DNA from 4 places in the Longispora sp. NPDC051575 genome. Region 2 is predicted to be linked to each of the others. Evidence: riboswitches for the same ligand, from Rfam matches in the RefSeq annotation. Region 2 holds a riboswitch; each other region holds the start of a gene.
The links. Region 2 has a riboswitch for cobalamin ahead of AB0M43_RS11255 (aldehyde dehydrogenase family protein). Riboswitches for the same ligand answer to the same signal wherever they lie in the genome.
Positions count from the first base shown of each region.

Region 1 (5,166 bases), 440 kb from region 2:
CTTGCCGAGCGCCGGCCGCTGGACCGCCGCGCCGCCCCACGGGTCGGTCTCGTACACGAAGCCGAGGCTGACCTCCTCACACGACAGCCACTTGTTCCACGGCATCTTGCCGCCGGCACAGTTCTGCCGGGTGCCGGACAGCACCGAGTAGGCGCCGGTGATCGTCGCGCTGGAGTTGAACCTGATCGCCGACGCGCCGCCGCCCGGGTTGATCTCCGAGTTGGACACGTAGATCCATCCCGTGCCGTCGGCGAAGACCGCGCCGCCGTCGGGGGCGTTGTGCCAGGTGTAGGACGTGCCGGACACCGTCTGGCCCGAGCGGGCCACGACCCGGCTGGTGAAGCCGGCGGGCAGCTGGATGCCGTTGGCGTCGGCGGCCCCGAGCGCGCCGTAGGGGCCGGGGGCGTTCTGCGCGGGGGCGGCGTGCGCGGCGGAGCTCCACAGGGCTCCGGAGAAGGCGACAGCGCCGCCGCCGACGACGGCGGTGCGGAGGAGAGTGCGACGTTCCACGATGGACCTCCCGGTATGGGCGAGCATGGGGGTGGCGTGCATCACGCTAGGTAGGTGCCACCGTCCATCGCGAGAACAAATACATGAACACCAAGTGCATCATTTTCTACGCTGCGTTACTGGCTTTTGGGTGTCGGCACCGGGAGGGGCAGGTCGGAGGCCCGCCCCTCCCGCGCCGGTCAGCCGAAGACGTCGATCCGGTCGACCAGCATGTACGTGCCCGAGCGCTTCACCGCCCGTAGCGTATGGGCGCCCGGGGCCAGGTTCCGCCGCGAGTACACGACCTGTTGGGACAGCCGGGTCGGGTTCGTGGTGTCCACGGTGGCCGCGAGCACCCCGTCGAGGTAGAAGTCGACGAGCCCCTGGTCGCTGTACCTCTCGGTGCGGAAGTCCACCCCGGTCCCCGTGAACGTGTACGACACCGCGTCGCCGTTGGTGGTCGTGTAGTGCACGTCGGCGTTGTAGTCGGCGGCGTAGGTGCGCCCCGAGCTGACACTCCACGCCCCGGTGTACGCCACGCCGGGCGCGTCGTCGTTGAGCACCGTCCCCGGATACAGCTGGCTCGCCGGCACGATCTGCTGCGGCGTGTTCGGGCTCGACCAGAACAGCTTCGCGGTCGCCTCCCCGCCGTTCTCGGTGTGCTCCATCGTGATCGCGTACCGCTGCCCGGCCGTGAGCGTGACGCTGCCCTTGTCCACGGTCGCCCCGTGCGGGGTGGTGTTGTCGACCAGCGGCCGCCCGTCGACCCACAGCTTCACCGTGTCGTCGGACAACGTGGCGAAGGTGTACTTCTCCGTGAACCGGGGCTCGACGAACCCGGTCCACCGGCCGGAGAAATTGTCCGTGGGGATGCCGGGCGCCGGGGAGCCGTCCTCGCGCCAGTTGTAGTTGACGCCCCTGTCGACCCGGGTCACGGCCGGCGTACCGCTGAACGTGGTGTTCGCCCAGAACCGCGCGGTGAGGCCGGTGCCGGCGCCGACCGGCCCGGCGGCCTGCGGGGTGATGTCCAGCTCGATCACCGTGGCGATCGGGTCGGGCGCCGTCCCGGTGGGCCGCAGGTCGAAGCCGTCCCCGGCGGCGGTCACCGGCACGGCCGCCCCGGTCCTGCGGATCTTCGCGCCGGTCACCCCGAACGGGGCCAGGGCGCTCAGGTGCAGCGCCGCGCCGCCGGTCGGCCAGGTGTACACGGAGGCGTAGAGCTTGTTGCCGTTGCGGCTGACGACGCCCCAGGAGGGCTTGGAGACCAGGCCGGTGTAGCCCGCGCCGTACACGGCCGGGCCGTTGGCGGCGAGCCAGTCACCCATCCCCCTGAGCCGGTCGACCGAGGTCTGCGGGATGACTCCCCGCTCGTCCGGGCCGACGTTGAGCAGGTAGTTCCCGCTGCTCGCGGCGATGCCGACCAGGTTGCGGGTCAGCTGGGTGCTGGACTTGAAGTTCGTGTCCCAGGCCGCGAACCCCCAGGTGCCGTTGATCGTCATGCACGACTCCCAGAGCTGGGCGTCGGTCGGGGTCGCCGGGATCTCCTGCTCGGGGGTGCCGAAGTCGCCGTCGTTGACCCGGCGGGTACCGACCCGGTTGTTGACGATCGTGTTCGGCGACAGCCCCCGGACGTACTCCTCCAGTTTGGTGCCCTCCGCGGCGGTCCACGGGGCCTCCCACTCGCCGTCGAACCACAGTTCCGCGATGTCGCCGTAGTTGGTGAGGAGCTCGCGGAGCTGGGCCTTCATCCGGGTCAGGTAGGCCTGGTAGTGGGCGCTGCCCGGCTGGGCGTCGGGGTCGTGCCAGTCCCAGATCGAGTAGTAGAAGCCGAGCTTGACGCCCTGGGCGCGGGCGGCCGTGGCCAGCTCGGCCAGGATGTCGCGCTGGAACGGCGAGCGGTCGTGGATGTTCCAGTCGTTGACGGCGGTGGGCCACATCGCGAAGCCGTCGTGGTGCTTGGCGGTGATCACGATGTACTTCTGCCCGCCGTTCTTCGCCGCGCTGACCACCGCGTTCGCGTCGAACCCGGTCGGGTTGAACGTGGCGGCCTTCGCCTCGTACTCGTTCCACGGGATCGCGCAGGTGCGCCGGATCCACTCGGCGTCGCGACACACCGTGCCATTCGACCGGGTGTACTCGCCCCGGTACGCGCTGTACAGGCCGAAGTGGATGAACATCCCGAAGTGGTCCGTCCGCCACCACTGGGTGCGGGCGGAGCTGAACGGGTCGTCGGGGGCGTGGTTGTCGCCGGGCGCGGCGTGCGCGGGAGCTCCGGCGACGAGCAGGGTGAGGGAGAGGGAAAGGGCACTCAGGAGCGCCAGGACCGATCTGAACCGCATGACGGCCTCCGGGGAGAGATCCGATGACCACGCTATAGTGGCGATGACGACCGTCGATGTCAACGGGAGGTTACCGGTAGATTTCGGCTTCAGTGGACAATGCCGGGTCGAAGAGATCCGATGTCAAGGGTGCCAATCGCGGTGCGGCGCTCTGGCGGTGCGGCACGCCCGCGCGCGCCGGCCAGCGGAGGTCGCAACCTCGGCCGGAGGGGGTCCGCGACCCGGCTCGCGCGGTCACCCGGCGCCGCGCACGACCGCCCGGCCGGACGCGCCCGACCTCCGCGTGTCGACACGCCGTCTCACCTCGCCCTGGCACCATGCGACACGACACCCCAACACTCTGTGTCTTTGCATGCGGCGTTCCACTAGATGTAGTGTCATGCCGTTGTTGGTGCACAACCCCGCCAGGGGACGTGCGGCAAGAGGGAACCCGGTGCGACTCCGGGACTGCCCCGCAGCGGTAAGTGGGAACGACCGCCGTCATTGAGCACTGGAGCGATCCGGGAAGCGACGGCCAGTAGGCGCGAGGACCATGCCCACGAGTCCGAAGACCTGCCAATGACGCGCGCACGAGAGCCGTGCGCGCATGTCCCGGGCCTCGTGGGCGGGCCCCGGCGGACAGCGGCCCCGTGTGTGCCGCCGTCGCCGCCTGCCCCGGAGTCCTCGTCTTTTCGGGTGGGAGAGCGATGACCGCAGTGCTGAACACGCCGGCCGAGGCAGTCTCCAGGGCTGCCGAGGGCCTCGCAGGGGTCGACCCCGGTCGGGTGGTGCCCAACCCGTGGCCCGGCGCGACGGAGGCCGACCTGCGGATCCGGGCCATCGAGATGGCCGCCGCCCTGGTCGCCGAGGAGCCGGCGTACTCGCGGCTCGCCGCCCGGCTGCTCGCCACGCACATCGCCGCCGAGGCCGCCACCGAGGGCGTGACCTCCTTCTCCGGGTCGATCGCCGCCAGCCACGCCGCCGGCCTGCTCGCCAACACGATCGCCGGGTTCGTCGAGCGGCACGCCGACGAGCTCGACGCCGTGATCGACCCGGCGGCCGACGACCGGTTCGAGTACTTCGGGCTGCGCACCGTCTACGACCGGTACCTGCTCCGGCACCCCGAGACCCGCCAGGTCCTGGAGACCCCGCAGCACTTCCTCCTCCGGGTCGCGTGCGGGCTGGCCGAGTCCGTGGCCGAGGCCCGGGAGCTCTACGCGCTGATGAGCACCCTGTCCTACCTGCCCAGCTCCCCCACCCTGTTCAACTCCGGCTCGCGCCGCCCCCAGCTGTCCAGCTGCTTCCTGCTCGACTCGCCCCGCGACGAGCTCGAATCCATCTACGACCGGTACGCGCAGGTCGCGCGCCTGTCGAAGTACGCGGGCGGGATCGGGATCTCCTGGTCGCGGGTCCGCTCGCGCGGCTCCCTGATCCGGGGCACCAACGGGCACTCCAACGGCATCGTGCCCTGGCTGCGCACCTTCGACTCGTCGGTGGCGGCCGTCAACCAGGGCGGCCGGCGCAAGGGCGCCGCCTGCGTGTACCTGGAGACCTGGCACGCCGACGTCGAGGAGTTCCTGGAACTGCGCGACTCCACCGGCGACGAGGCCCGGCGTACCCACAACCTGCACCTCGCCAACTGGGTGCCGGACGAGTTCATGCGCCGGGTCGAGGCCGACGCCCCGTGGTCGCTGTTCGACCCGAAGGAGGTGCCGGCGCTCACCGACCTGTGGGGCGACGCCTTCGACACCGCCTACCGGGCCGCCGAGGAGGCCGGGCTGGCCGTCCGGCAGATCAGCGCCCGCGACCTCTACGGCCGGATGATGCGCACCCTCGCCCAGACCGGCAACGGCTGGATGACGTTCAAGGACCAGGCCAACCGGACCTGCAACCAGACCGCGAAGCCCGAGAACGTGGTGCACCTGTCCAATCTGTGCACCGAGATCCTCGAGGTCACCAGCGACGGCGAGACGGCCGTGTGCAACCTGGGCTCGATCAACCTGGCCGCGCACTGCGGCCCCGACGGCATGGACTGGGCCGCCCTGGACCGCACCGCCCGGACCGCCGTGAAGTTCCTCGACCGCACCATCGACCTCACGTACTACCCCACCCCCGAGGCCGCCGAGACCAACCGGAAGTGGCGGCCGATCGGCCTGGGCGTCATGGGCCTGGCCGACGTGTTCTTCCAGCTCAAGCTGCCGTTCGACTCGGCGGAGGCGCTCGCGCTGTCCACCCGGATCGCCGAGCGGATCGCCCTCGCGGCCTACGACACGTCCGCCGCGCTCGCCGAGAAGCACGGCCCGCACCCGACCTACGCCGACACCCGGGCCGCCGCCGGGGTGCTGCACCCCGACCACTG
Region 1 is NZ_JBFAZP010000004.1:488,779-493,944, forward strand. It holds gene AB0M43_RS13115 (alkaline phosphatase PhoX) at 1-510, opposite strand, end outside; gene AB0M43_RS13120 (alpha-L-fucosidase) at 690-2,828, opposite strand; cobalamin riboswitch at 3,201-3,403, shown strand; gene AB0M43_RS13125 (ribonucleoside-diphosphate reductase subunit alpha) at 3,515-5,166, shown strand, end outside.
Region 1: linked by a shared signal. The riboswitch ahead of AB0M43_RS13125 (ribonucleoside-diphosphate reductase subunit alpha) and the one ahead of AB0M43_RS11255 (aldehyde dehydrogenase family protein) in region 2 are both predicted to bind cobalamin.

Region 2 (5,166 bases):
CCACGGCCTCGGCGCCGGAGTTGGACAGGAACACCCGGACCGGCCCGTCGATCGGGGCCGTGTCGGCCAGGGCCTGGCACATCCGCGCGTAGATGGGCAGGTAGAAGTCGCTGGCGGAGTAGTGCAGCAGCTCGCCGGCCTGTTCGCGGACGGCCGCCACGACGGTCAGGTGCGCGTGGCCGGTGGAGTTGACGGCGATCCCGGCGTTGAAGTCGAGGAACAGGTTGCCGTCGACGTCCTCCAACGCGCAGCCCCAGCCGCGCCGGGGCGCGATCGGGTACGCGCGGGGCAGCGACGGGCTGGTCACCGCCGCGTCCCGGGCGAGCGCGGCGCGGCCGAGCGGGCCGGGCAGCGGGGTCACGAGGTCCGGCACGGGCCGGGTCGGGTCGAACCAGGAGGGCACGTTCATCTAGGACACCACCGTCTGGGACTGCTCGCGCAGGAACTGTTGGACGTAGTACGGGCCGCCGCCGGCCTTGCCGGTGTTGCCGGAGCCCTTCCAGCCACCGAAGGGCTGGACGCCGGGCCACGCGCCGGTCGTGGCGCCGGCCGGTCGGTTGACGTAGACGACGCCGGCCTGGATCCGGTCGAGGAACTCGGTGACCTCGGCGTCGTCGGTGGAGAAGAACCCGGCGGTGAGGCCGAGCGGGGTGGCGTTGGCCAGCGCGTACGCCTCGTCGAGGGAGTCGACGGCGGCGACGGCCACGAACGGCACGAACAGCTCGCGGCGGAACAGCTCGTCGTCGGCGGGCAGGTCGGCGACGACCGTGGGGGCGACGTAGTGCCCGTCGGGCAGGCCGTCGCGGAGCACCTCGCCGCCGGTGACGATCCGGCCGTGGGCGCGCGCCCGGGCGACGGCGTCCTCGAACCGGGCCACGGCGGCCGCGTCGATCACGGGGCCGAGGTAGGTGTCTCGGAGCAGCGGGTCGCCGACGACCAGGGCGGAGGCCCGGGCGGCCAGCCTGTCGAGGAACGCGTCGTGCGCCTCGCGGGCGACGTACACCCGGGAGCAGGCCGAGCACTTCTGGCCGGACAGGCCGAACGCGGAACGGGCCACGCCGTCGGCGGCCCGGTCGAGATCGGCGCGCGCGGAGACGATGGTGGCGTTCTTGCCGCCCATCTCGCAGATCACCGGCTTCGGATAGCTTCGGGAGAAGGCGCCGATCACGGACATGCCGGTCTCGTAGGAGCCGGTGAACGTCAGGCCGTCCACGCCGTCGTGGGCGACGATCGCCCGGCCGGGCCCGTCGTCGCCGGGCAGGAAGTGCGCGACACCGGGCGGCAGGCCCACGTCGAGCAGGCATTCGAAGAACTTCCACGCGGTGTACGTGCCCTGGAGGCTCGGCTTGAGCAGCACCGTGTTGCCGGCGGCCAGGGCGGCCCCGACCGGGCCGGCGGCCAGGGCCATCGGGAAGTTGAACGGGCTGATCACGGCCCACACCCCGTGCGGGCGCAGCACACTGCGGGTGGACTCGCGGGGCGCGATGGTGGCCATCGGCCGGTCGAAGCCGTCGTTGAGCTCGAACTGGTCGCAGTAGTACCGGATCAGGTCGGCGGACTCCTCGACGTCGCCGAGGGCCTCCAGGCGGTTCTTGCCGACCTCCATCGTCATCAGCGCGGCCAGCTCGTTCGAGCGGGCGCTGATCAGGTCGGCGGCCCGGCGGAGCAGCACCAGCCGGTCCGGCCAGGGGGTCGCCGCCCAGGCCGGGGCGGCCTGCCGGGCGGCGCGCACGGCGTCGTCGACGTCCTGGGCGCTGGCCGCGCGCACCGTGGCCAGGCGCAGGGTCGTGTCGTTGGGGCTGCGCAGGTCGACCGGGGCCGCACCCTGGCGGGGCGCGCCGTCGACGTGCGGGTGGACGGTGGCGCCGAGCCAGGTGCGGGCGAGGGTGACGCCGTCCTCGTAGCCGGCGTGCAGGTCCTCGTTGTCCGCCGACAGGGTGGCGTAGGTGACGCGGAAGCGTGCGGTCACGGGCCGGGCTCCTCTCACTCGGGAATGGACAGCCGACAGTGTGCATCAACAAATTCCCAGTACACAAGAGCTTCTTTCAAGAAATTCTTTTGTGTACTGACGCTGTGGCAGGAGATTCTTTATCCACTCCGGGCATGCCGAAGGAGCGGCCGGCCCTGGTGCGGCCGGTCGCCTGGCAGGTGGTGCGGATCTAGTCCGGGGCTACCCCGGAGGCACGGAACACAGGTGTGGAGTCCTTCCCTCGAAAGCCACACCGTCGAACCCGCGAAGGGACGCGCACGCGTCCGCCCGCCCGACCCACCCACGAGGTCGACGGCCGCGCGCACGGATGTACGCGCGGCGCGGGCAGGTCTTCGGACTCGTGGGCGACGTACACGCTCCTACCGGCCGCCGCTTCCCAGGCTCACGCCCAGTGCTCTTGACGACTTTCGTTCCCACTCACCGCTGCGGGGCAGTCCCGGAATCACACCGGGTTCCCTCTTACGACGCCCCGAACCGCCAGATCCGGGGCGAACCAGCGCCACGGCCATCCTAGGGGATCGAGGTTCGTGGGTGGCACATGTGGGCGTACCTGCGCGTTCACCCACCCGTCCTAGCGTCGGCCCGGCACGGTCCCACCTTCGGAAGGCACCGCCATGACCGGAACCCCCGACCGCCGCTCCCTCCTCAAGGCCGGCGGCGCCGCCGTCGGCGGCCTGGCCCTCACCGGCCTGGCCACCGCGCCGGCGCACGCGGCCGACGCGCCCGCCCCGGGTCCCGACCCCCGGCTCACCCACGGCGTCGTCACCGGCGACGTCACCGAGAACACCGCGCTGATCTGGTCCCGGGCCGACCGGGCGACCCAGATGCACGTCGAGTACGGCCCCGTGGCAGAGGTCGAGGGTCCCGCGCCCCGGCCCGGTGCCCGGAAGACGAAGAAGCTCCAGGTCACCGCCGCGCGCGACTTCATCGGCCAGTTCACCCTGCGCGGCCTGCTGCCCGACACCGAGTACGGCTACCGCGTCGTGCTGTGCGGCGCGACCGCCGACGTCGAGGGCCCGCTCGCCACGTTCCGGACCGCGCCGTCCGCGCTCGTCGCCGCCCCGGTCCGGTTCACCTGGGGCGCCGACGTCGGCCAGGGCGCGCGCAACCGGCCGCCGTTCCCGTCGTTCGCGTCGATGGCGGCCGAGCGGCCCGACTTCTTCCTTTTCAACGGCGACACCATCTACGGGGACGGGGCCACGCCCGCCGGCCCTGGCGCCAAGACGGTCGCCGAGTTCTGGGGCAAGTACAAGGAGAACCGGGAGGACCCGCTGTTCCAGGGCCTGGCCCGGCAGACCCCGCTGATCGTCAACTGGGACGACCACGAGGTCGACAACGACTACCGGGGCCAGGACCCGACCCTGCCCGCCGGCCGGCTCGGCGCGGGCCGCACCGCGTTCCTCGACTACTGGCCGCTGTCCTCGGCGCCCGGGAACAAGTCCTGGCGGTGCCTGCGCTGGGGCGGGGAGCTGGAGGTGTTCGTGCTGGACTGCCGGCAGTACGCCGACCCGCTCGCCAAGCCCGACGGGCCCGGCAAGACGATGCTCGGGGCGCAGCAGTTCCGCTGGCTGCTCAACAAGGTCCGGGACAGCTCGGCGCGCTGGAAGGTGCTCGCCACCTCGTGCCCGGTGTCCACGATGCGCTCGGCGAAGCCCCCGTACGACGACTGGGTGGCCTACGAGCACGAGCTGGGCGAACTGCTCGGCGCGTGGCGGAAGGCGAACGTGCGCAACCTGGTGTGGCTGACCGCCGACGTGCACTACGCGCAGGCGGTGCGGTACCCGGAGATGAACATGTGGGAGTTCCTCGGCGCGCCGATCGGGGCGAACCCGCGGGTCGTTGGCTCGCCGCTGTCGCCGACGTTCGGGGCGCAGGAGCGGTTCCTCGGGCTCAACGAGCGGTACTACGGCAGTGTCGCGGTGGATCCGGTGTCGCGGACGATGACCGTGGACCTCAAGCTCCAGGACGGGACGCTCAAGCACCGGGAGGTACTGGTCGCGGAGTGACCGCGCGGGGCGCGACCGGACCGGCGGGGGTCGGTCCGGTTGCGCCAGCGGCTCTACGGGTCCGGGCGGCCCGGGGTCCGAGGTCCGGGTGCCGCGCCGGATCCGGGGTGGACCGGCGCCCCGCCCGGGCTCAGCCCCGGAACGCGTCCGCGTGCTCCGCCGCCCACTGCGCGAACGACCGCGCCGGCCGCCCCGTGACCTGCTCGACCGTCGGCACCACGGTGTAGCCGATCTCGGGGGTGTTCCCGTGCACCTCGACGAAGAACTCGACCACCTCCGCCGGGTACCCCTCCCCCGCCCAGCGCGCCCGCGCCTCCGCCTCGCTCAACTCGACGTAACGCACGTCGCGCCCGATGGCCTCGGCGATGGTGCGCACCTTCTCCGGCCGGGTGATCGCCTCCGGGCCGGTCAGCGTCAACGTCCGGCCCGCGTACCCGCCCCCGACCAGCACCGTCGCCGCCACCGCGCCGATGTCCGTCTCGTGCACCAGCGCGCTGCGGGTGTGCGCGAACGCCTCCCGGACCACGCCCTCCGACCGCACCGACGGCGCCCACTCCAGCAGGTTGGCCATGAACTCCACCGGCGCCAGCAGCGTCCACTCCAGACCGCTGGCCTCGACCGCCGCCTGGAGCGGGCCGGGCTCGCCGCCGAGCAGCACCGTGATCCGCCGCACCCCGGCCCGCACCGCCAGGTCGACGATCTCGGGGCCGGTCGCCAGCGGCGCGTACGGGTTCGCGCCGTCGCCGCCGAACGTGATCAGGTGCAGCGCGGTCACCCCCGCCAGCGCGGGCCCGACGCTCGCCGGGTCGGTCAGGTCACCGGCCACCACCTCGACGCCGTCGGGCAGGCCGGCCGTGGCCGGGTTCCTGGTGAGCGCGCGGACCCGCTGGCCCGCCCGGAGCAGCTGTCCGACCACCTGGCGGCCGACCGTACCGGTCGCTCCGGTCACGAGAACTGTCATGTCAGGTACCCCTTTGAGCGTGGTTTTGGATCTCCTGGAACCCACACTAGGAGCCATTCCGGCCACTTTCTGACCGCAATCTCGGCCACACTGGGACCATGGCGAACACGAGCTCCCGGACCCTGCGGTTGCTGTCCCTGTTGCAGACCCACCGCTACTGGCCCGGCGCGGAACTGGCCGACCGGCTCGACGTCTCCCCGCGCACCCTG
Region 2 is NZ_JBFAZP010000004.1:51,118-56,283, forward strand. It holds gene AB0M43_RS11250 (aminotransferase class III-fold pyridoxal phosphate-dependent enzyme) at 1-409, opposite strand, end outside; gene AB0M43_RS11255 (aldehyde dehydrogenase family protein) at 410-1,969, opposite strand; cobalamin riboswitch at 2,296-2,503, opposite strand; gene AB0M43_RS11260 (alkaline phosphatase D family protein) at 2,605-3,996, shown strand; gene AB0M43_RS11265 (NAD(P)H-binding protein) at 4,127-4,957, opposite strand; gene AB0M43_RS11270 (YafY family protein) at 5,056-5,166, shown strand, end outside.

Region 3 (5,166 bases), on a different contig from region 2:
GAACCCGACGATGCTCAAGCACGCCCGGTTCGGGTTCTGGACCGACGAGGAGCAGGGCCTCAACGGCTCCGACTTCTACGTCACCAACCTGCCGGCGGCGGAGAAGACGAAGATCAAGGGCTACTTCAACTTCGACATGGTCGCCTCGACCAACGCCGGATACTTCATCAACCGGATCACCAGCGCCACCGGCCAGGTCCTCAAGGCGTACTACGACTCGATCGGCGTGCAGACCGAGGAGAACGTCGAGGGCGCCGGCCGCTCCGACGACGCGTCCTTCAACAGCGGAGGCATCCAGACCAGCGGGGTCGCCGCCGGTGCCAGCGCCACGAAGACATCCGCGCAGGCCACCAAGTGGGGCGGCACCGCCGGGGCCTCGTACGACCCGTGCTACCACCGGGCGTGCGACACGTACCCGTCGAACATCAACACCACGGTCATCAACCGGGCCGGCGACGCCGCCGCGCACGCGCTGTGGACCCTCGCCGTCGGCGCGCCGCAGGGCGACGACTACTCGATGGCCACCGCCCCGTCGGCCGGCTCGGTCAACCCGGGCAGCACCGCGACGACCACGGTGAACACGACCGTCACCAACGGGGCCGCGCAGAGCGTCACCCTGTCGGCCAGCGGCCTGCCGGCCGGGGCCACGGCCTCGTTCAGCCCCGGCACGGTCACGTCGGGCGGTTCGTCGACCCTGAGCATCGCCACCACGACGGCCACCGCCCCGGGCACCTACACGGTCACGGTCGCCGGTGACGGCACGGTCGCCGACCGGACCACCTCGTACGCGCTGACCGTCAACGGGCCGGCCGGCTGCGCCGCGACCAACCCGACCGACGTGACCATCGTCGACAACGCCACCGTCGAGAGCTCCGTGACGATCTCGGGCTGCTCGGGCAACGCCGGGGCCGCCAGCACCGTCGCCGTGAACATCGTGCACACCTACATCGGCGACCTGGTCGTCAACCTGGTGGCGCCGGACGGCAGCGCCTACATCCTGCACAACGGGACCGGGGGCAGCGCGGACAATATCAACCAGACGTACACCGTCAACCTGGGCGGCGAGGTCGCCAACGGCACCTGGAAGCTCCGGGTGCAGGACACCGCCAGCAACGACACCGGCAAGATCGACACGTGGACGCTGACCCTGACCGGCGGGGTGCCGCCCGGCTGCTCCGGCACCAACGGCACCGACGTCGCCATCGTCGACAACGCCACGGTGGAGAGCCCGATCACGCCCGCCAACTGCACCGGCAACGCGTCGGCGACCAGCAAGGTCGAGGTGCACATCGTGCACACCTACAAGGGTGACCTGGTCGTCTCCCTCGTCGCCCCGGACGGCACCGCCTACGTGCTGCACAACCGGGCCGGCGGCAGCGCCGACAACATCGACCAGACGTTCACCGTGGACCTGTCCTCGGAGGCGCGCACCGGCACCTGGAAGCTGCGGGTCCAGGACGCCGCCAGCAACGACACCGGCAAGATCGACACGTGGACGCTCACGCTCTGAGCTGACATCGTGAGCCAGGGACCCGTAGCGTGCCCGCGCTGCGGGTCCCCGGCCCCAACCCATTTCACACGGTTTCCCTGATCCGGCTCCACAACCCCGCAAAAAAGCACACCTCGACGGGTACGGGGACCTGGGTGGACCGTCCGGCCGGTGGCCTCGGCCCGGCTCCGCATCGGCCCGGCTCCGCAGCAGCAGGTTGGTCGTCTCGGCATCTCACCGCCGCTCGCGCCGCGCAGCCCCGCGCTGAGCGCGCTCCCCAACGGCAGTGCCCGGACCGTCACGCCGAAGACCTCACCGAACACCGTCCGGAGCTCGTACCCCGCGAGCTCATTGCTCTTCACGACCCGCCGCCCCGGGCTACCGACGCGGCAACGGCGGCAGTTGCCCCGTCGCCCCTCAGCTGGAGTTCGCGGGTTTCGGGAACCGGCGGGCCTTCAGGGCGGGGTCGGGTTCGCTGAGGCCGGGGCCGCCGGAGTTGACCCAGTCGGCGATGGCCCGGATCTGCGCCGGTTCGGTGATGCCGCCGAGCCACACCGGTCGGGCCCCGGCCGCGCGCCCGGCCCGCGCCGGCTGCACGACGAACACGTTCGCCCGTTCGCAGGGGCCGAGGCAGTCGGTGACGACCCGGATCCGGGCGTGCCCGGCGGTCAGGTCGCGCAGGGTGTCGAGCTGCTCGTCGTGGTCGACCCCGGGGACCTTGCGGGTGGTACCGCAGCAGCAGCCCCGGCAGACGGTGACCGTGGCGGTCACGACGCGCTCCCGGGGTGCGCGCACGCGGCACGGGGCGCCGGGTGCCGGCGGGTGACGAAGTAGGCCATGGCGCGGCCAGCCTCTCTCGGGGAGATCCGCCCCGGGCGCGTGAGGAGGCGATGACGCGAGTCTCTGACTTCGCGGACCGCGCCCGCCAGGACGCCGCCCGTTCACAGTGGCGGGACCGCGCCGGATTCACACCGGCTTCCTCGTCCGCCATCGCCCTGAACGGTCCGAATTCTGGCACACCCCCACGGCACCCGGACCCTACGCGTGGCCCCCGTCACACGCCGGCCCCGGAGCTGTGCCGTCGCCCGTAGCGACCCGCACAACCCCGTTCAGGGTGGGGGTGCCCGGCCCACTTCGAGGGTGACCCGGAACCGATCGGCGGCCCTGTTCGGGTGCGGGGTGCTCGACGCCGGACGTCGCACCGGCAGCCCGTGGTGGCCCGGAACGGAGGCCTACCGCTCGTCTACGACGGCGATCGAGGACCGGCACCACCGCCCGGGAGCCGGGGCGGGCGGCGAGGACTCCGTGTCGCGGGCGCGCCCCGAGGAGTGGGTTCGGGGCGCGCCCGATCGCTCGGGGTATCAGCCGGTCTCAGGCGCGGAGCCCCATGTCGCGGGCGCGCCCGATCGCTCGGGGCGTCAGCCGGTCTCAGGTGCGGAGCCGGGAGGCGCCTCCGCCGCCGGTGTGGGGCCGGGCCCGGCTTCCGTGGGCGGGGTGAAGACGACCCGGGACCGCAGCTGGCGGAACCCGGTCCGTTCCAGTTCGGCCAGGACCGCGACCCGGTGGGCGTCCACATCGGCGACCACCTCCCGGGCACCCCCCTCGGCCAGCACCCGGACGGCCTCGACCAGCAGTTCGCTCCGGGCGGACTCGTCGAGCAGGCCCAGGTAGGCGACGAGCGGGTAGCAGGCGTCCCCGGCCGGGCCCACGAGTCCGACCGGGCGGCCCGCCTCCTCCGCGACCCGCCACTCGGTCGGATTGTCCAGCCAGGCCAGCGGGTCGGTGGCCAGGTCCACGCCCCGGACGGCCAACGCCATCTCCTTGCCGGTCAGCACGTCCGGAACGGGGATCCGGGCCACCAGCGCGGTGATCTCGGCCGGGCCGGTGGCGGGGCGGAAGGAGTACCGCCCGGAGGTGGCCGGCAGCGGCGTACCCGTCCAGGAGCACCGCAGCCGCTCACCCCGCTCGACCAGGCCGGCGAGCCGGGCCGCCGCCATCGGGGCCGCCGTCACGGCCAGCACCTCCGGCCGGCGCCGCCAGTGCGCGGGCATCGCGGCGTAGTAGGTCCGGGGACCGCCGAGGGCGGCGTGCGCGGCGCGCAGCAGCTCCGCGCCGACCTCCGGCCCGGCGGCCAGGTCGAACCGCTCCAGCCACGGGGCGCCGGCGGAACCCGGCGGCTGGCACCAGGCGGCCCGGGCGACGACCCGGCCGGACCGGAGCGCGACCCAGGTGTGCTCCGGCCGGTACCCGCCGCCCGCTATGCCGTCGGCGTAGCCGACCTGACGCAGCTGGGGCAACGGATCGGGCAGGGAGTCGAACAGGTTTTCCTCGCCCGCGACGAGCGGGCGGATGACGAGATCGGTCATGGCGAACCTCCGGGCAGCGGGCGCCCCGGACTCAGACCCGCGCGGACGCCGGAGCGCGGAGGGGGCGCAGAACTTCGGACATTGTTCTGACCTCCTTCCAGCTCGACGGCGTGCCCGGAAACCTACCCGCCCACACCGCGCCGTCGCAACACGGTTCGCAGCAGCGGGGCGCCCGGGGTGCGCCAGGCCGAGGTCGGCGCCACGGCCGGGTCGGAGGCGCGCCCCCGCCACGGCGGGGTCAGCTGGCCGGGCGGCCGCCGAAGCGCCACGGGTGCACCTCGACGCGCTCGTACAGGCCGGCCTCGGCGTAGGGGCCGTGGGCGAGCATCGCCTCGGCGGCGGCCCGGTCCGGCAGCTCGACCAGGGTGGCGGTGCCCAGCCAGTCGGTGCCGTCGGCCGACAGCAGCGGGCCGTGCGCGATGAGGCGGTCGGCGTAGCCGGCGGCGAGGTGGTCGCGCTGGTCGGCCCGGAGCCGGTCGCGTTCGGCGGTGGCGCCGGGGCGGCCGTGCCCGAGGACCAGGAACCGGGGGTCTTCACCGGTGCCCGGGTACGCCCACATCGTGCGGCCGAGCGTGTTGCTGAAGCGGCGCACCAGGACGTCGGCGAACACGCCGGCCCGGTAGTAGGGCTCGTCGTACGCGAACGCGCGGGCCGCCTCCGGGCCGGGCAGGTCGACGATGTGCACGCTGCCCGTGACGCCCTCCCCGTCGTCGGTGAGGGTGGGGCCCCGCGCGATCAGGACGTCGGCGTAGGAGTCCATGAACGTCCAGTGTTCCCCGGTCCGTTCCCACCGCAGGTCCCCGACGCCCGGGTGGTCGCGACCGTACACGAAGTACTCCATCCCGCGATCATAGGCACCGCAAGGGCCCGCCGGGCCGTCCATGTCGGAGAGTGGGGCGAAGTGGGCGGACGCGGGTGCCGTGCGGCACTCAACGTACAGCGTCCTAGGTCGCTAGGTAGAACGCGGGGCGCGTCCGGCGCTACGATCCGGGGCTATGTCCGCCTCTCCCGCGCGCCGGGCCGCGCTCGTGACCCTCGCCGTGGCGTGCGCCGCCGCCGTGCTCGCCGGCTGCGCGTCCCCCGACACCCGGTGGGTCGCGGGGTCGCCGCCGGAGCAGCCGTCCACCCGGGCACCGGAGGTCGTCCCCACCCCGGAGGCGTCCACGGTGCCCACCCCGGCTCCCCCGTCCGCACCGGTGCCGACCCCGCCCCGGGCGACCGGCACGGCGGCGGCGGAGTTCGCCCGGGTCACGGCCGTGGAGGTCATGCCCGGCACCGTCATGCAGGCGCTCGACGGCAGGCCCTGCGGGT
Region 3 is NZ_JBFAZP010000002.1:298,953-304,118, forward strand. It holds gene AB0M43_RS05100 (proprotein convertase P-domain-containing protein) at 1-1,510, shown strand, start outside; gene AB0M43_RS05105 (hypothetical protein) at 1,907-2,260, opposite strand; cobalamin riboswitch at 2,366-2,509, opposite strand; gene AB0M43_RS05110 (acetyltransferase) at 2,908-3,855, opposite strand; gene AB0M43_RS05115 (YciI family protein) at 4,094-4,696, opposite strand; gene AB0M43_RS05120 (hypothetical protein) at 4,851-5,166, shown strand, end outside.
Region 3: linked by a shared signal. The riboswitch ahead of AB0M43_RS05105 (hypothetical protein) and the one ahead of AB0M43_RS11255 (aldehyde dehydrogenase family protein) in region 2 are both predicted to bind cobalamin.

Region 4 (5,166 bases), on a different contig from region 2:
CGCACCGGTCGAAGTCGTCCGCCCACGCGAACGGGCCGGCGATCCGGGACCGGCCGACGAAGCCGAGCCCCGTCAGGTCGTCGCGGGCCAGGCCGCAGGTCATCGTGTTGGACAGGTGCCGCCGGCCGACCACCACGGCCGCGCCGGTGGAGTCGAGGTAGCGGTGGCCGTTCTCCCAGGAGTCCGGTTCGGAGCAGAACGCGAGACCGTCCTCGTTGAACGGTTCCATGGCCTCGAACCGGGGCTCGACGATCCAGTCGCCGGCCCGGTCGATCAGGCCCCACCGGCCGTCGAGCCGCACCGGGGCGGCGCCGTCGGCGGAGAAGGGGTGCGCCTGTTGGAACCTCGGCCCGATCACCGTCGTGCCCGAGCGGTCGACGAAGCCGACCGGGGACCGCGCGCCGGTCCGCACCGCGGCCAGGCCCGACGTGAACGCGTCGGCCCGGTGGAACGGCCCCTCGACCACCGTGGCGCCCGTCGGGTCGACGTAGCCGAACGCGTCGCCCGTGCGCACGGCCGCGAGGCCCTCGCTGAAGTACCCGACCTCGGGGTACGTCGGCGCGACCGCCACGGTGCCCCGCCCGTCGACGAACCCCCAGCCGGAGTCGGTCTGGAACCTGGCGAATCCCTCGGCCAGGCGCATCGCGTCCAGCAGGGTGGGCTCCACGAGCCACCGGCCGTCCGAGCCGAGGTAGCCCCACCGGCCGTCGAGTGCCTGCGCCGGGGCCACCCAGCCGCCGGCGCCGTCGGACTCGAAGGTGCCCACCGCCAGCAGGTCGGGGGCGCGCAGCAGCCGGCCGGCGGGGTCGATCAGGCCGTGCCGGTCGCCGGCGGGACCGGGCACGCACAGGACACGAGGATGCACGCCCGACACTGTACGACGGGGGTGGGACACCCGGCCGGGAACTGGGCCGCGACCCCGTTCCCGGCCGGCGGTTCAGCCGGCGTGTTCGGCGCGGACCGTCCGGGCGGCGGCGACCAGGGCCGCCAGGGCCGGTTCGACCTCGGCGTAGCCCCGCGCCTTCAGGCCGCAGTCGGGATTGGCCCACACCCGTTCGGCGGGTACGGCCCGCACGGCCGCCCGCAGCGCCGCCACCATCTCCCCGACCTCGGGGACCCGGGGCGAGTGGATGTCGTACACGCCGGGGCCGACTCCCCGGGCGTAGCCGGCGGCGGCAAGATCGGCCAGGACCTCCATCTGCGACCGGGACGCCTCGATGCTGGTGACGTCCGCGTCGAGGTCGGCGATGGCGTCGATGACCTCGCCGAACTCCGAGTAGCACAGGTGGGTGTGGATCGCGGTGGCCGGTGCCGCCCCGCCCGTGGCCAGCCGGAACGCGGCGACCGCCCAGTCCAGGTACCCCGGGTGGTCCCGGCGGCGCGGCGGCAGCAGTTCCCGGAGCGCCGGCTCGTCGACCTGGATGATCGCGGTACCGGCCGCCTCCAGGTCGGCCACCTCGTCGCGCAGGGCCAGGGCGACCTGCGCGGCGGTGTCGGCCAGGGGCTGGTCGGTGCGGACGAACGACCAGGCCAGGATGGTGACGGGCCCGGTGAGCATGCCCTTGACCGGCAGGTCGGTGAGCGACTGGGCGTAGGACGTCCACTCCACGGTCATCGGCTCGGGGCGGGTGACGTCGCCGTACAGGATCGGCGGGCGCACGCAGCGCGAGCCGTAGGACTGCACCCAGCCCCGGGCGGTGGCGGCGAACCCGTCGAGCTGTTCGGCGAAGTACTGCACCATGTCGTTGCGTTCCGGCTCGCCGTGCACGAGGACGTCGAGGCCCAGCTTCTCCTGTAGCCGGACCACTGAGGCGATCTCGGCGCGCATCCGCTCGCGGTAGGTGGCGTCGTCGATCCGGGCCGCCACCAGGTCCGCGCGGGCGGCCCGTACCTCCCGGGTCTGGGGGAACGACCCGATCGTCGTCGTCGGCAGCACCGGCAGGGCGAGGGCGGCGGCCTGGGCCCGTGCCCGGTCGGCGTACGGCGCGCGGCCGTTCCCGTACCGCAGCGCGGCCAGCCGGGCCCGGACCGTCGGGTCGTGCCAGCCGGCGGGCGGCTGCGGGCGGGCGGCCCGCGAGGGTGCCACGGCTCCGTCGCGCAGCCCGGCGGCCAGGGTGACGACCTCGTCGACCTTCTGCCGGGCGAACGCCAACCGCCCCCGCAGCGCCGGGTCCAGGTCGGGCTCGGCGCCGAGGTCCACGGGGACGTGCAGCAGGGAGCACGAGGTGCCGACGGCGACCCGGCCGGCGGCGGCGCGCACCGTGGCCAGCAGGTCGTCGGCGGCGGCCAGGTCCGTGCGCCACACGTTGCGGCCGTCGACGACCCCGGCGACGATCAGCGGGGCCACGGGGGCGTGCCGGGTGAGGCGGGCGGCGTCGGCGGGCCCGGACACCAGGTCCACGCCGAGGCCGTCGACCGGGGTGGCCAGCAGGACGTCGAGCGCCGGGCCGAGTTCGCCGTAGGAGCCGGTGACCAGCAGCTTCGGCCGGCCGGGGACGGCGGCGAGCCGGCGGTACGCGCGGTCCAGGGCGCGCAGTTCGGCCTCGGTGCGGTCGGCGGTGAACGCCGGCTCGTCCAGTTGCACCCAGCCGGCGCCGGCCTCGGCGAGCGCGGACAGCAGGCCCGCGTAGCAGTCCACGAGGGAGTCGAGCAGTTCCAGGGTGCCGAACCGGTCCGGGGTGTCGGCCGCAGGCTTGGCCAGCAGCAGGAACGTGACCGGGCCGAGGAGTACGGGGCGGGTGTCCACGCCCAGGGCCAGGGCCTCGCGGTACTCGTCGACGGCCTTCTCCGGGCGCGCCGTGAACACGGTGTCGGGGCCGAGTTCGGGCACCAGGTAGTGGTAGTTGGTGTCGAACCACTTGGTCAGTTCCAGCGGCGCGATCTCGGCGGTGCCCCGGGCCATCGCGAAGTACGTGTCCAGCGGGCTCAGGCCGAGCGCGGCGAACCGGGGCGGCACGGCGTCCACGGCCACCGCCGCGTCGAGCACCTGGTCGTACAGCGAGAAGGTGCCCGAGGGCACGGCGTCCAGGCCGGCGTCGCGCAGGGTGGTCCACACCTCGGCGCGCAGCCCCCGGGCGGTGCGGCGCAGGGAGTCGGCGTCGAGCCGGCCGGCCCAGTACCCCTCGACTGCTTTCTTGAGTTCCCGGTCTCCGCCGATCCGCGGATAGCCGGTCACAGTGCTGGTGAACATCGATCCTGGTCCTTCCCTCGGGACGGACCGCCGGTCCCCGGGAAGGCGCACGCGGGCAGCGTCGATGACGGTGCCCGCCGCTGGACCCACCCGAGAGGTCGACGGCCGCGCGCACGGATGTACGCGCGGCGCGGGCAGGTCTTCGGACTCGTGGGCGACACGCTCGCTCCTACCGGCCGTCGCTTCCCAGGCTCAACGCCCAGTGCTACATGACGGCTTTCGTTCCCACTCACCGCTGCGGGGCAGTCCCGGACTCACACCGGGTTCCCTCTTACGACACCCCGGACCGACGATCGTGGACCGGGGTGAACCAGCGCCACGGGCACCCTAACACCCCGCCTGTCCGCCGTGTCCCGCTCCGGGTGGCGTCAGCCGATCCGCGCGAGCCAGTCCAGGTGCCCGCCGCCGAACGGTCCGGACCGCGCCGTCACCGCCTCCACCAGCCAGGCGGCCGACGCCGACGCGGCGGCGACCACCTCCGGCGGGTAGCCGTACCGGACCTGGTGGTCGGCGAACTCGTCCTCGTCGTCGACGAAGACCCGGCCGTCCGCGCGGACCCGGCACACGTCGAGGTCCAGGTCCACGATCGTCACGGCGTCCGGGGCCGTCCACTCCACGGGGGCGGCGACGTCGCAGTAGAGGTCCAGGTCGGTGGAGCCGCCGTAGAAGTTCGCGGTCCACCAGCTGTCACGCGGGCAGAGCAGGACCTGGGGGGCGGTGGTCGCGTACACCGGGCCGGTGGCCTTGGAGTAGACGGTGCCCTCGGGCTGGCCGAGCCAGACGCCGTGCGCGTCCTCGCCGAGCCGGACCGCCGGGATCGACCAGTGCGGGCCGCCGTCGTATTTCCGCACCGTGACTAGTACTCCGGTCATGATCGGCACGCTACCGGCCGACCGGGGCCGGCCGCAGTCCCGTCGGGGGTGGAAAGCCGACAGGCCGGCGGCCCCTTTCGGGACCACCGGCCTGTCGCAAGCCTGTGGTGAAGCTTAGATCGGACGGATGTTCTCCGCCTGCGGGCCCTTCTGGCCAGCGGTGATGTCGAACTCGACCCGCTGGTTCTCTTCGAGGCTCCGGTAGCCGCTGGACGCGATCGCCGAGAAGTGGGCGAAGACGTCAGCGCCGCCGTCGTCCGGGGAGATGAAGCCGAAGCCCTTTTCGGCATTGAACCACTTGACAGTGCCCTGAACAGCCATTTTCGTTTCCTCTGTACTGATGTGGGTGCCACATTGCGTGGCTCCCGTCGCGGAAGAGGCCGAAAGAAAAAGCACCCGTGATGATCACAGGTGCTTCGGAAAATCTTTCACCCTCAACTGCAATAGGAAAACCGTAGCACGAACCTGGAAAATCGACGGCGAAGCTGGCCAGATCGGCCCCGGAAGTGCCCGTGACAGTCGACACTCCCCGACCGGGAAGGACCCCCGCGCGTACCCGCGAAAGGGTCCTTCCCGGGTTTCTAGAGGGTCAGGGTCCAGGTGTCGATCCGGCCGACGTCGCCGTTGGCGGTGTCCTGCACCCGCAGGGTCCAGGTGCCGTTGCGGACCTCCGTCGACGCGTCGACGGTGTACGTCCTGTTGATGTCCTTGGCGTTCCCGCCCGCCTTGTTGTGCAGCAGGTAGGAGGTGCCGTCGGGCGCGACCAGGTTCACGACCAGGTCGCCCTGGTAGGAGTGCACGATGTGCACCTCCGCCGTCGAGGTGGCCGACGCGTTCCCGGCACACCCCGCGAGGGTGATCGTGCTGGTCACCGTGGTGTTGTCGGGGACCGCCACGTCGGTGCCGTTGGTGCCGGCGCACGGTGCCGGGCCGGCGACGGCTCCCCCGAGCGAGAGCGTCCAGGTGTCGATCCGGCCGACGTCGCCGTTCGCGGTGTCCTGGACCCGGAGCTTCCACGTCCCGTTGGCCACCTCGCCCGACACGTTCACCGGGTACGTCTTGTCGATGTCCTTCGTGCCGGCGCCCGCCTTGTTGTGCAGCAGG
Region 4 is NZ_JBFAZP010000001.1:909,662-914,827, forward strand. It holds gene AB0M43_RS03875 (WG repeat-containing protein) at 1-865, opposite strand, end outside; gene metE (5-methyltetrahydropteroyltriglutamate--homocysteine S-methyltransferase) at 938-3,190, opposite strand; cobalamin riboswitch at 3,306-3,520, opposite strand; gene AB0M43_RS03885 (DUF402 domain-containing protein) at 3,559-4,062, opposite strand; gene AB0M43_RS03890 (cold-shock protein) at 4,177-4,383, opposite strand; gene AB0M43_RS03895 (proprotein convertase P-domain-containing protein) at 4,644-5,166, opposite strand, start outside.
Region 4: linked by a shared signal. The riboswitch ahead of metE (5-methyltetrahydropteroyltriglutamate--homocysteine S-methyltransferase) and the one ahead of AB0M43_RS11255 (aldehyde dehydrogenase family protein) in region 2 are both predicted to bind cobalamin.